Regions from separate parts of the Pseudomonas savastanoi genome, predicted to be linked through region 3. Evidence: predicted binding sites of a transcription regulator. Region 3 holds the regulator's gene; each other region holds the start of a gene.
What was found. The regulator FliA, encoded in region 3, starts transcription of late flagellar genes. The targets are predictions, from matches to a motif close to CTAAAGTTTNNNNNNNNNNNGCCGNTAA.
Positions count from the first base shown of each region.

Region 1: KP808_RS19400 (flagellar protein MotY) is a predicted target of FliA. The motif match lies at 2,517-2,544, and genes of this name have one in related genera.
Region 2: KP808_RS06530 (methyl-accepting chemotaxis protein) is a predicted target of FliA. The motif match lies at 1,556-1,583, and genes of this name have one in related genera.

Region 1 covers NZ_CP076652.1:4,589,528-4,593,981, reverse strand. Annotated here, with positions in the region: gene bfr (bacterioferritin) at 1-114, opposite strand, end outside; gene KP808_RS19415 (bacterioferritin-associated ferredoxin) at 316-534, opposite strand; gene rnt (ribonuclease T) at 733-1,410, opposite strand; gene pyrC (dihydroorotase) at 1,407-2,450, opposite strand; gene KP808_RS19400 (flagellar protein MotY) at 2,600-3,505, shown strand; gene KP808_RS19395 (argininosuccinate synthase) at 3,626-4,454, shown strand, end outside.
Region 2 covers NZ_CP076652.1:1,470,056-1,474,509, forward strand. Annotated here, with positions in the region: gene KP808_RS06525 (NEL domain-containing protein) at 1-1,452, opposite strand, end outside; gene KP808_RS06530 (methyl-accepting chemotaxis protein) at 1,742-3,364, shown strand; gene KP808_RS06535 (chemotaxis protein CheW) at 3,373-3,909, shown strand; gene KP808_RS06540 (CheR family methyltransferase) at 3,906-4,454, shown strand, end outside.
Region 3 covers NZ_CP076652.1:3,965,442-3,969,895, forward strand. Annotated here, with positions in the region: gene KP808_RS16690 (protein phosphatase CheZ) at 5-790, opposite strand; gene KP808_RS16695 (chemotaxis response regulator CheY) at 810-1,184, opposite strand; gene fliA (RNA polymerase sigma factor FliA) at 1,437-2,177, opposite strand; gene fleN (flagellar synthesis regulator FleN) at 2,174-3,007, opposite strand; gene flhF (flagellar biosynthesis protein FlhF) at 3,123-4,451, opposite strand.

The DNA of each region.
Region 1 (4,454 bases), 620 kb from region 3:
TTTCAGACCCCAGTCTTCATACATGCGCGCATGCAGGAAATACTGATTGATGGCGACCAGCTCGTTTCCGAGGATCTTGTTGAGATGCTGGATGACTGTAATGTCGCCTTTCATGTTCGAGGTCCTGCCGGTGGCTTGTGTATATAAGCGCCGAGTGTGAGCCGCGCTTAAACGCCTGTCAAACCTAAGTTGTTGAATAATAAGTGAATTTAAATAGGAATAAGAATGTTTGAGTTCCGCATCTTGACGCTAAGCGCTTGAATTACAGGCATAAAAAAACCGGGCAGGGTGCCCGGTTCTTTAAAAGAGGGGTATTCAGGCGGCTGAAAATTCTGCTGGATAGGCCAGCGATGCCTGAGTGGTTTGCAGTTCTGTCAGCGTGTCACGCACCACTTCCTTCGCAAGGCAGGCGCATTTTCCGCATTTACTCGCAACACCCAGCGTTTCACGGACTTCACGATAACTGCAGCAGCCTTCCAGAATTGCATCCCGGATTTGACCGTCTGTGACACCTTGGCAAAGACAAACATACATAAGCTATTGACCGTCGCTGGTTTATTGCTTGGTGCCGAGGAGCTTAATGTTAATGAGAATGCTTGTCAAAACTGTTTTGGGTTCGATTCAGGTAGAACGATGAGTGGTTGTTTTCAGAGTCAGCGTATCCATATATCCCGTTCCAGACAGGCATGAAAAAACCGGCGAGAAGCCGGTCCGTTCACTGCCGTGCCGACGTTAGTCGTCGAAGTCTTCCCAGCCGCCCATTTCCTTCCAGCGGTTGACGATGCCGCAGAACAGCTCTGCAGTCTTCTCGGTGTCGTAGCGAGCCGAGTGGGCTTCGCGGCCGTCGAAGTCGATTCCGGCAGCCTGGCAGGCCTTGGCCAGCACGGTCTGACCGTAAGCCAGGCCTGCGAGGGTAGCGGTGTCGAAGCTTGAGAACGGGTGAAACGGGTTGCGCTTCATGTCCATTCGCGCGACAGCGGCATTGACGAAGCCGAGGTCGAAGCTGGCGTTGTGGCCGACAAGTACGGCGCGTTTGCAGCCATTGGCCTTGAGTGCCTTGCGCACGCCGCGGAAGATGTCGTTCATTGCGGTTTCTTCGCTGACCGCCATGCGCAACGGGTGATCCAGCTTGATCCCGGTAAACTCCAGAGCAGCGGCTTCGATATTGGCGCCTTCGAACGGCTCGACGCGGAAGAAATAGGTGTGTTCCGGGAACACGAAGCCTTTTTCATCCATGCCGATGGTCACGGCAGCAATTTCCAGCAGTGCGTCGGTGGCTGAGTTGAAACCGCCGGTTTCTACGTCGACGACCACGGGCAGGTAGCCGCGAAAGCGTGCTGCCATCGGGTGACGAGAACCGCCGCCACCGCCGTGGCCTTCGTGTTCGTCGTCAAAATGATCTTCACTCACGCGTGTTCCTCCAGACGCCAGCGCAGTTTTTCACCAGCGCGCAGCGGGATAACGTTCAACTCGCCAAACGGCAGGCTGGCAGGGGCGGTCCACTCGTCACGCACCAGCGTGATGGTGTCCTGATTGGCGGGCAGGCCGTAGAACTCCGGACCGTGAAGACTGGCAAAGCCCTCCAGCTTGTCCAGAGCATTACGCTGCTCGAAAGCTTCTGCATACAATTCGATGGCCGCGTAGGCGGTGTAGCAACCGGCGCAACCGCAAGCGTTTTCCTTGGCGTGTTGGGCGTGCGGTGCCGAGTCGGTGCCCAGGAAGAACTTGCCGCTGCCACTGGTGGCGGCGTCGAGCAGGGACGTCTGGTGCGTATTGCGCTTGAGAATCGGCAGGCAATAGAAGTGCGGGCGAATGCCGCCAACCAGCATGTGATTGCGGTTGTACAGCAGGTGATGTGCGGTGATGGTCGCCGCGACATTGGCTGATGCTTCATTGACGAACTGCACCGCTTCACCGGTGGTGATGTGTTCAAACACCACTTTCAGGGTCGGGAAGCGTTCGACTACACGACGCAGGTGCTCATCGATGAAGACCTTTTCGCGGTCGAACACGTCGATCTCGCCGCGCGTCACTTCCCCGTGTACCAGCAGGAGCATGCCGACTTCGGCCATGGCTTCGAGGGCAGGGAAGATCTTGTCGATGCTGGTGACACCGGAATCGGAGTTGGTGGTCGCGCCGGCCGGATACAGCTTGGCGGCGTGCACGAAGCCACTGGCCTTGGCGGTACGGATGTCGTCGGGCGTGGTCTGGTCGGTGAGGTACAGCACCATCAACGGCTCGAAGCGGCTGCCGGCCGGGCGTGCAGCCAGAATGCGCTGACGATAGGCATCGGCTTGCTGCGCGTTGCGCACCGGAGGCACGAGGTTGGGCATGATGATTGCGCGGCCAAAAGTTCGCGCTACGTCAGCAACGGTATGAGACAAGACAGCTCCGTCACGGAGGTGAATGTGCCAGTCGTCGGGACGCAGGAGGGTCAGGCGGTCAGACATTGGGGATTCCAGGCGGGTCAAACTCGCTGGGAATGCTACCGGAAAAGACTCTCTCAGGCATCCGCTATCAAGTTTTGCACGAAGTTACCGATAGCCCCCTTGTCAGTCAGTCATTTTTTGTTTCGCGTTTATTTCCAGTGGAGCCTCCCGTGCGCCAGCGATATTTAGCCCTGCTCAGCATGTTTGCCAGCCTCCCGGCGATGGCTATCAGTTTCCAGACTCGTCTGGAGAGCATCGAGTGGAAGGTCGAAGGCGATCAGTTCGAATGCCGCCTGACTCAGCCGATCACCGACTTCGGTGCCGGTGAGTTCGTGCGCCGTGCCGGTGAGCAGGCGACGTTTCGCCTCAAGGCTTCCTACAACATGCTGGGCAACGGTTCCGCAACGCTGCTGGCCGCCGCCGCACCGTGGCAGCCGGGGCGTGGTGATATCAATCTGGGGTCGGTGCGCGTCAGCAATGGCGACATACCCTTCAATACTTCCCAGGCACAGGCCGGGCGTCTGATCAGTGGTCTGATGGACGGTCGCAGCCCGCTTATCCGTCACTACACCCGTGACGGTGGCCAGATGGAAGTGCGCCTGCTGCCGGTCAAGTTCAGCAAGGCGTTCAGTGATTACCAGGCGTGCACAGCCAAACTTCTGCCGATGAACTTCGATCAGGTCAAACAGGCTGAAGTAGGATTTCCCGGTGGCGGTATTGAACTGGATGCCCATGCCAAGGCGCGTCTGGACAACATGGTGGCTTATTTGAAGGCCGACCCGACGGTTAACCGTATCGAGCTTGACGGCCATTCGGACAACAGTGGCAATCGGCTCACCAACCGCGACCTTTCCCGCCGCCGTGCGCTGGCGGTCATGGACTACTTCAAGGCTCAGGGCATCCCCGAGCAGCAAATCACCCTGCGCTTTCATGGCGAACGCTACCCGCTGGTGCCCAACACCAATGAGGCCAATCGTGCGCGCAACCGCCGCGTGAACGTGCATCTGGAGCGTGTTGCGCCCGATGAGCGTCCGGTGCCGGTAGCCTCTGCGGTCAGTGCAGCGCACACGTCCTGATGGCTGCATAAGGCTCCTGCCAAACGTCGCCTTGTCGTCACAAGCTGTCGCGCCCCTGTAAATTTGCTGGTTTGAACGGTAGAATCAGCGGTTTTCCGTACAACCCGGTGGAGTGATGGCATGGCGGACGTAAACAAGGTAGTTCTCGCGTATTCCGGTGGCCTGGATACTTCGGTAATCCTCAAGTGGCTGCAAGATACGTACAACTGCGAAGTGGTGACCTTTACCGCTGACCTGGGTCAGGGTGAAGAAGTCGAGCCGGCACGCGCCAAGGCTCAGGCCATGGGCGTGAAAGAAATCTACATCGATGACCTGCGCGAAGAGTTCGTGCGTGATTTCGTGTTCCCGATGTTCCGTGCCAACACCGTCTATGAAGGCGAGTACCTGCTGGGCACTTCCATCGCTCGCCCGCTGATCGCCAAGCGCCTGATCGAGATCGCCAACGAAACCGGCGCTGATGCCATTTCCCATGGTGCCACCGGTAAAGGCAACGATCAGGTGCGTTTCGAGCTGGGCGCCTATGCGCTCAAGCCAGGTGTCAAAGTGATTGCTCCGTGGCGTGAATGGGACCTGCTCTCTCGTGAAAAGCTGATGGACTACGCCGAGAAGCACAACATTCCGATCGAGCGCCACGGCAAGAAGAAATCCCCGTACTCGATGGATGCCAACCTGCTGCACATCTCCTATGAGGGCGGTGTGCTGGAAGACACCTGGACCGAGCACGAAGAAGACATGTGGCGCTGGACCAAGTCTCCTGAGGACGCGCCGAACGTTGCAACTTATCTGGAGCTGACCTACCGCAATGGCGACATCGTTGCGCTGGACGGCGTTGAGATGACGCCTGCCACTGTGTTGGCGACCCTGAACCGCATCGGTGGCGAAAACGGCATCGGACGTCTGGACATCGTTGAAAACCGTTACGTGGGCATGAAGTCCCGTGGCTGCTACG
Region 2 (4,454 bases), 2.5 Mb from region 3:
AACCTCATGGGCCAGCTGAATGGCGGTGACGGCCATCATCACTTCGCCCAATACCGGAACGACAAAAACGGCAATGTTCAAGACGTCGAAGGCTTTGTCCTTGAAGTACTGCACACGCTCGTCGAAGGTTTTCTGGTCCTGCGCCGCTGTTGGCACGCCATGAAACAGCGCATTGTCCTTCAACGCTGCCCGTTTGCGATCGTACAGGGCCTCCGGCAAGAGACCTTGCAGCGGGATTTCTCTCAGGTCCAGCCGGGCGTTTCGGTCAGCTTCACGTTCCAGCCACTGGCGCTCGAAGAACCCCCCTTTCTTGACTTTGGGGTGCAGACGCTCGGACAGCTTTTCAAACAAGGCACTTCGATGGCGCGCCGGCATGAAGCGCATGAAAAAATTCAGATACCCATCGATGAACATCCGGTCGCGCAGCGAGTTTATAAACGCCTCGACCGAGTCGTATTCCTTCAATGGCGCAACCGGATCGTCCGGAATGTAGACGACAATTTTTTCTGCCTGAGTTGCCATGTCGCGGTCTTTGCCAATAACGAACGGGCCGTCAAGTTCGACATCCCCAAGGCACAGCACGCTGCAGGTGACCGGCCTGTTATCAAGCCGGACGTTTTGCTTGCCTTCGAGAATATCCAGTAACGCGCCCTGCAATGGCAGGCTGACCAGTTTCTGCAGGGAGGCAATCTGCAGTTGAAGCCGGATGGACGATGACTGAAGTTTCAGGAAGTCCTTGCGCAGCCTGGATGCCGCAGCGTCCGCTGTTTCTTCGGGTGTTGAAGGTGCATTGAAGACGGACTCCAGGTGGGTCTGGTATTTACCGCCCAGGTCCAGCTCGCGGCACATTGCTGCGAACCCGGTTGCAGATATCGGCAAGGACTGGCCGGCGATCTGTTGACCGATGATTTCAAAGGCGGAAAACACCTGAGCCTCTATGCCCGAGTCCGAATCCATCGCGCCAGGCGCGGTTTCCCACGTTTCGAAATTCTGCAGTGCAGCCTTTAGCAGGCTCTGACAGGCGGCCCTCAAGGCAATGTTGGCTTGAGTGATGGGGTCTCGGGATGCCGCCAGGAACGACTGGTCGACCCTGGCCCGGCTGGCGTGAAACAGCAAGGTTCGGGCGACGTCCACGTCCAGCCCGAAGCGGTCCTTGATCGCCGCCGTCAGAAGAGGGAGCGCAAAGTCTTCCAGTGTCGAGAGGCGATCAAGCGTCGGACGAACCTTTTGTTCATTCTGGCGATGTTCGGCATAGAGCTGCTGAAGTTTATCGACTTGCTCCGGACTGGATGCGCGCGCGCTCGTCAGCCATTGCAAGGGGCGTCCGGAGGTTTTGCGCAGAGCCGCATGGGTTGCCGATTCTGCGTCAAGCAGCCATCGGGGTGTTTTATCTTTTATAAGTTGCACATGCGGGGCGGTAGATGCCTTGCCCGGCGAAGTTTGATCCAGCATTGAAGTGCCTTGTCGTGAGTGAGCAGGCGACAAAGCTTACGTTTGAGGTCGGGACAGCAAGTGCTAACTATTTATAGCCTGCACAGGTTCCTGAGACCTTGTGCTCAAGTAGTGGTGACAAGTGCCGACAAGAAGGCAGGAAAGCGGGTTAATGAGCAGGTGCCATGATTTGGTTTTCATTCCCCGTGTACCCGTTGACGGCTGGGCTATACTCACGCCGCTTGGACCGCTCGTCGGTCCGCTTCTTGAACACGGCCCGATGCCGTCGTTGAACTCTTGAGGGCTGACTGTGAAGAACTGGACCTTGCGCCAACGGATTCTGGCGAGTTTCGCCGTCATCATCGCAATCATGCTGTTGATGGTCGTTGTATCTTATTCACGACTGTTGTCCATCGAGTCCAGCGAGGAAGATGTCCGTCTTGATGCGTTACCCGGTGTCTACTACAGCACGCTGGTGCGCAGCGCATGGGGCGAAAGTTACATCCGCACCCTGGAGCTGATTGCCGAAGGGCAGGGGCGTGCGCTGACCAAGCAGGAAAGGGACCAGTTTCAGGGGTTTGACGAAAACCTGCAGGCGCAGATGGACGGCTACAAGAAGTCCATCTTCGATGACGCGGACAGAGACAGTTTTGCGCTTTTCGAAAAACGCCGCGAAGCCTATTCGCGCATGCTTGCCGATGTTCACGCCAAGTATGACCGCGGCGATTACGCCGGTGCGCGCGCCGAGTTCTATGGCGAGGTCAACCCGGTCTGGCTCACGGGCCGCAAGCAGCTCAACGACCTGATTGTCGCCAACAAGCAGCTGGCTGATCAGGCCACTGCCAATATCGTCAATGCCGTGCTGGCTGCCAAGGTCAGCATGATCCTGTCGTTGCTGGTGGCAGTGCTGGCTGCAGCGGCCTGTGGGCTGCTGCTGATGCGTTCGATCATGGCTCCGATGCAACTGATCGTGCGGATTCTGGACATTATGCGTACAGGAGATCTGAGCACCCGCCTGAACCTGTCCCGCAAGGACGAGTTCAATGCGGTCGAAACCGGCTTCAACGACATGATGACCGAGCTGACCGCGCTGGTTGCGCAGGCCCAGCGTTCTTCGGTGCAGGTAACGACCTCTGTCACTGAAATCGCTGCGACTTCCCGCCAGCAGCAGGCCACCGCTACCGAGACCGCGGCAACCACCACCGAGATCGGCGCGACCTCGCGGGAAATTGCTGCCACCTCGCGCGACCTGGTGCGAACCATGACCGAAGTCACCTCGGCAGCAGATCAGGCGTCGATTCTCGCCGGTTCCGGCCAGCAGGGGCTGGCACGCATGGAAGACACCATGCATCAGGTGATGGGCGCTGCCAACCTGGTCAACGCCAAGCTGGCCATCCTCAACGAGAAAGCCGGTAACATCAATCAGGTCGTCGTTACCATCGTCAAGGTGGCCGACCAGACCAACCTGCTGTCGCTTAACGCAGCCATCGAGGCCGAGAAGGCGGGTGAGTACGGCCGTGGTTTCGCGGTGGTCGCCACCGAAGTGCGCCGCCTCGCCGACCAGACTGCTGTCGCCACCTATGACATTGAGCAAATGGTGCGGGAAATCCAGTCGGCGGTTTCCGCAGGCGTTATGGGCATGGACAAGTTTTCCGAAGAAGTGCGCCGTGGCATGTTCGAGGTCACTCAGGTCGGCGAGCAGTTGTCGCAGATCATTCAGCAAGTACAGGCGTTGGCGCCCCGTGTGTTGATGGTCAATGAAGGTATGCAGGCTCAGGCTACCGGTGCCGAACAGATCAATCAGGCACTGGTGCAACTGGCGGATGCCAGCAGCCAGACCGTCGAGTCTCTGCGTCAAGCCAGTTTCGCCATCGACGAGCTGAGTCAGGTCGCGGTCGGGCTGCGCGGTGGCGTTTCGCGATTCAAGGTCTGAACACTCCAATGACGGATCAATCGCCGAGGCGCAACGGCACGCCACTGACCACCAGCAAACTCTTTCTGCTGTTTTGCATCGGCGAAGACCGCTATGCGCTGGACGCGACAGAGATTGCTGAAATCCTGCCTCGGGTGAAACTCAAGGCAATTGCCCAGGCTCCGCACTGGGTGGCGGGGATCTTTGCCCATCGCGGCGAGATCGTGCCGGTGATTGACATCAGTGCGCTGAACTCGGGTCAGTCAGCGCGCTTGCGCACCAGCACACGCATGGTTCTGGTGCATTATCGGCACGACGACGCGCACCCGGCGCAGTTGCTCGGGCTGATTCTGGAGCAGGCCACCGAAACGCTGCGTTGCCCGGTGTCACAGTTCAAGGCGTATGGGCTGGACAATCGCCTGTCACCTTACCTGGGGCCGGTTCGCGAGGATGAGCAGGGGCTGCTGCAATGGATTCACGTTCAGGAGCTGTTGAGCGAGCCGGTTCGAGATTTGTTGTACCCGGTGCCGCCAATCGACCTCGAATTGCTTGAGGACGCGCCATGAAGGTCGACGATTCACGCTTCTTCAGCTTCCTCAAGGAGCGCATCGGGCTGGATGTGACCTCGGTCGGCGAGGCGATCATCGAGCGTGCCTTGCGTCAGCGTGCGACGGCCGCCCATTGCCCCGACAGTGATGCGTACTGGCACCTTCTGGTGTCGTCTCCTCAAGAACAGCAGGCGCTGATCGAGGCGGTGATCGTTCCTGAAACCTGGTTTTTTCGCTACCCGGAATCTTTCGTCACACTGGGCATGCTGGCCCGTGAACGTATAGCCAGCCTTGCCGGTGTGCGCCCGTTGCGCATTCTCAGCCTGCCATGCTCGACCGGCGAGGAACCCTATTCGATTGCCATGGCGTTATTCGATGCGGGGGTCGATGCCAGGCAGTTCAAGGTCGATGCCATTGATATCAGCCCTGTTTCGATTGCCAAGGCCGAGCACGGCATCTATGGCAAGAACTCGTTCCGGGGCAGCGACACCGGTTTTCGCGAGCGGTATTTCAACCCGGTCGCTGACGGGTTTGAAATCGCCGACAGTGTGCGCGCTTGTGTG
Region 3 (4,454 bases):
GATCTTAGAAGCCGAGGCTCGATAGCAGATCGTCTACATCATCCTGTCCGGATACGACGTCTTCACGTTTATCGGCATGAATCTGCGGACCTTCACCCTTGGCGAGATGTTTTTTAGGATCTTTTTCAGCAAGGATGGATTCTTCGTCATGTTCGATGCCTGCGAAGCGATCGACATGGCTGGCCATGAGCACCAGTTTGAGCAGATTGCTCTCGACTTCCGTAACCAGTTGCGTCACGCGCTTGATAACCTGCCCCGTAAGGTCCTGGTAATCCTGGGCAAGCAGAATATCGTTGAGATGCCCGGAAACCCTATCGGCCTCCTGCTCGGTACGCGTCAGAAAACCATCTACCCGCTTGGCCAGCTCACGAAATTCTTCAGCACCGATTTCGCGGCGCATGAAACGACCCCAGTCGTCACTCAATGCCTTGGCATCGGAGCTCAGACCGCTCATGAGCGGTGTGCTTTCCTCGACCAGGTCCATAGTACGGTTGGCCGCATTCTCGGTCAGCCTCACCACATACGACAGGCGTTCGGTTGCGTCGGTGATCTGCGACACTTCCTCGGCTTGAGGCATGTGCGGATCAATATGAAAGTTGACGATTGCACTGTGCAGCTCACGAGTCAGCTTGCCCACTTCCTGATAAAGGCCGCGGTCGCGTGTCTGGTTGAGTTCATGGATCAGCTGCACAGCGTCACCGAAGCGGCCCTTTTCAAGGCTGGTGACGAGTTCCTGCGCGTGTCTCTTTAAGGTCGACTCAAAGTCGGCCATCGAATCATTGTTATCCATAGCGCCCTCGCGGCATGCATCAGCTATTGACGCGTTCAAAGATCTTTTCGATCTTCTCTTTAAGCGCTTGAGCCGTGAATGGCTTGACTACATAACCGTTCACCCCGGCCTGGGCAGCTTCAATGATCTGCTCACGCTTCGCTTCGGCAGTAACCATCAGTACAGGAAGGCTCTTGAGACGCTCGTCCGCACGGACCTGACGCAACAAGTCGATACCGGTCATGCCAGGCATGTTCCAGTCCGTCACCAGAAAGTCAAAGGCACCGCTCTGCAGCATCGGCAATGCGGTCAGACCGTCATCCGCTTCAGATGTGTTGGTAAACCCCAGATCACGCAAAAGGTTCTTGATGATCCGCCGCATCGTTGAGAAGTCATCAACGATGAGGATTTTCATGTTCTTGTCCAATTCGACCTCCAAGCAGTCTTTAACGCGTTCAGCACCTGAACACGCTGTTCACTCAATACTGGCACAGCACACCCCCAGCTATACGAAACGACGACGGGCTTGGCACAACGACAGTCAAGACTGCGACTAAAGCCCATCGAGACATTGCCCGACAGGCCCTTGCCTCGTCCATCCTGCTACCACGTAACGCTTTGCACAGCCGGCATGCAGACAGCGCACGACAAACGTCGCGCACTGCCGTCAACGCGCTCGCCACTCCCCCAAACGCCCCCGCAAACGAGCTGCGCACTGGCTGTGTAACTGACTGACCCGCGATTCGCTGACCCCAAGAACCTCTCCGATTTCCTTGAGGTTCAGCTCTTCGTCGTAGTACAGCGCCAACACCAGACGCTCACGCTCTGGCAAATTGGCAATTGCATCGGCCAACGCTGCCTGGAAGCGCTCGTCTTCCAGGTCGCGCGACGGCTCAAGCGAACCGCTTGCGCCATCCTCATGCAGCCCTTCGTGATCGCCGTCCTGAAGCAGGTCGTCGAAACTGAAGAGGCGGCTGCCCAAGGTGTCATTCAAAATCCCGTAATAATCATCAAGACTCAACTGGAGTTCGGCCGCAACCTCGTGATCTTTAGCGTCACGGCCGGTTTTAGCTTCAATTGCACGAATTGCGTCACTGACCATGCGGGTATTGCGGTGCACCGAGCGTGGTGCCCAGTCGCCCTTGCGCACTTCATCCAGCATCGCACCACGAATGCGAATGCCGGCGTAGGTCTCGAAACTCGCACCTTTGGTTGAATCATATTTGGTGGAGACTTCAAGCAGACCGATCATGCCGGCCTGGATCAGATCCTCGACCTGCACGCTGGCCGGCAAGCGCGCCAGCAGATGATAAGCGATACGCTTGACCAATGGCGCATAACGCTCGATCAACTCGTATTGCGAATTACGGGAAGCCTTGCTGTACATCTGGTAGCCGCTCGCAGTCATTGCACAGGCCCTGCACTGGTCTGGTGAACGAGTCGCTCAACGAAGAACTCGAGATGACCCCGCGGATTGGCTGGCAACGGCCAGGTATCAACCTTCTGGGCAATGGCCTTGAACGCCAGCGCACATTTGGATCGCGGGAATGCTTCGTAAACGGCGCGCTGTTTCTGTACGGCCTTGCGCACGCACTCGTCGTACGGCACGGCACCTACATACTGCAGCGCAACATCAAGAAAACGGTCAGTCACTTTGGTGAGTTTGGCGAACAGATTGCGCCCTTCCTGCGGGCTCTGCGCCATGTTGGCCAGCACCCGGAAGCGGTTCATGCCGTAGTCGCGGTTGAGCAGTTTGATCAGGGCGTAAGCATCGGTAATCGACGTGGGCTCGTCGCATACCACCAGCAACACTTCCTGAGCGGCGCGCACGAAGCTGACCACCGATTCGCCGATACCGGCAGCCGTGTCGATCACCAGCACATCAAGGTTGTCGCCAATCTCGCTGAACGCCTGGATCAGACCCGCATGCTGGGCCGGGGACAGATGCACCATGCTCTGGGTGCCAGAGGCGGCAGGCACGATACGTACCCCGCCCGGCCCCTGCAACAGAACGTCGCGCAACTCGCAACGGCCCTCTATCACATCGGCAAGCGTACGTTTAGGCGTCAGCCCAAGCAGAACGTCGACATTGGCCAGACCCAGATCGGCGTCCAGCAGCATGACGCGACGGCCAAGCTCGGCAAGGGCCAGTGAAAGATTCACTGACACGTTAGTCTTACCGACGCCACCTTTGCCACCGGTCACCGCGATAACCTGTACGGGATGCATGCTGCCCATGTTATTTCTTTACCTTGTCTTGCGTAGACCGAAACCACATCGAGGGCTGCACGTTCGCAAATGAACACCGCATGGCAGACCGTTGACGCAGGGACATTCCAATAATATCCATCACTTAACCCACTCTCTTGCCAGGGGTGTGATAGAGGTCAGCAAACATATCAGCCATTGCTTCCTCGCTCGGCTCATCCTGCATCTGCACACTCACCGCACGGCTCACCAGTTGATGACGACGCGGGGTGTGCAGGTCGTCAGGAATACGGGGTCCGTCCGTGAGGTAGGCCACAGGTAATTCATGACTGATCGCCAGGCTCAGGACTTCGCCGAGGCTGGCTGTTTCATCAAGCTTGGTCAGAATGCATCCGGCCAGGCCACAACGTTTGTAACTGTGATAGGCAGCGGTCAGCACCTGCTTCTGGCTGGTGGTCGCCAGTACCAGGTAGTTACGCGACTTGATGCCACGCCCTGCCAGGCTTTCCAGCTGCATGCGCAGCGCAGGATCGCTGGCTTGCAGCCCGGCGGTGTCGATCAGCACCACGCGCTTGCGCAGCAGCGGCTCCAGCGCCTGAACCAGCGACTGGCCAGGATCGACATGGGTGACCGGCACGTTGAGGATGCGCCCAAGGGTCTTGAGCTGCTCCTGTGCGCCGATGCGGAAACTGTCCATGCTCACCAGAGCGATATTCTGCGGACCGTACTTCAACACGTAACGTGCCGCCAGTTTGGCCAGCGTGGTGGTCTTGCCCATACCGGCAGGCCCGACCATGGCGATGACACCACCCTCTTCGAGCGGCTCGATGTCCGGCACGGCAATCATGCGCGCCAAATGGGCCAGCAGCATGCGCCAGGCCTGACGAGGCTCGTCAATCTCCGGGATCATCGACAGCAGATCGCGCGACAGCGGGCCGGACAAACCGACACGTTGCAGACGGCGCCACAGATTGGCCTGCTGCGGACGGCTGCCCTGCAACTGGTTCCAGGCCAGGGAGCCAAGCTGGACTTCCAGCAGCTCGCGCAGGCCGTTCAATTCGGAGCGCATCGAATCATAGGCGCGCTGACCAACAGCAGGCTCTGCGGGCGCAGGCGGCGTGTAAGCGAATGGGCGTGGCGGCTCTTCGAGCGTCGGCTCGATGTGCGTATCGACAGCGCTGACCGGTTTGCCGGAAAACAGCTGAAGATTGATCGACGCGTCGCTGTCGCTGCGGTTGTTCAATTCGGCCTGAGCGGAGACGATGCGCGACTGGGTCTTGCGCAGCTCGTCTTCGAGCTCCATGTTCGGCACACGCGGTGCCAGGGCGGACAGCTTGTAATCCAGAGCGGCAGTCAGCTCTACGCCACCGGCAATGCGCCGGTTACCGATGATGGCCGCCTCGGCGCCCAGCTCATCGCGAACCAGTTTCATGGCTTGACGCATATCGGCGGCGAAAAATCGCTTAACTTGCATGAC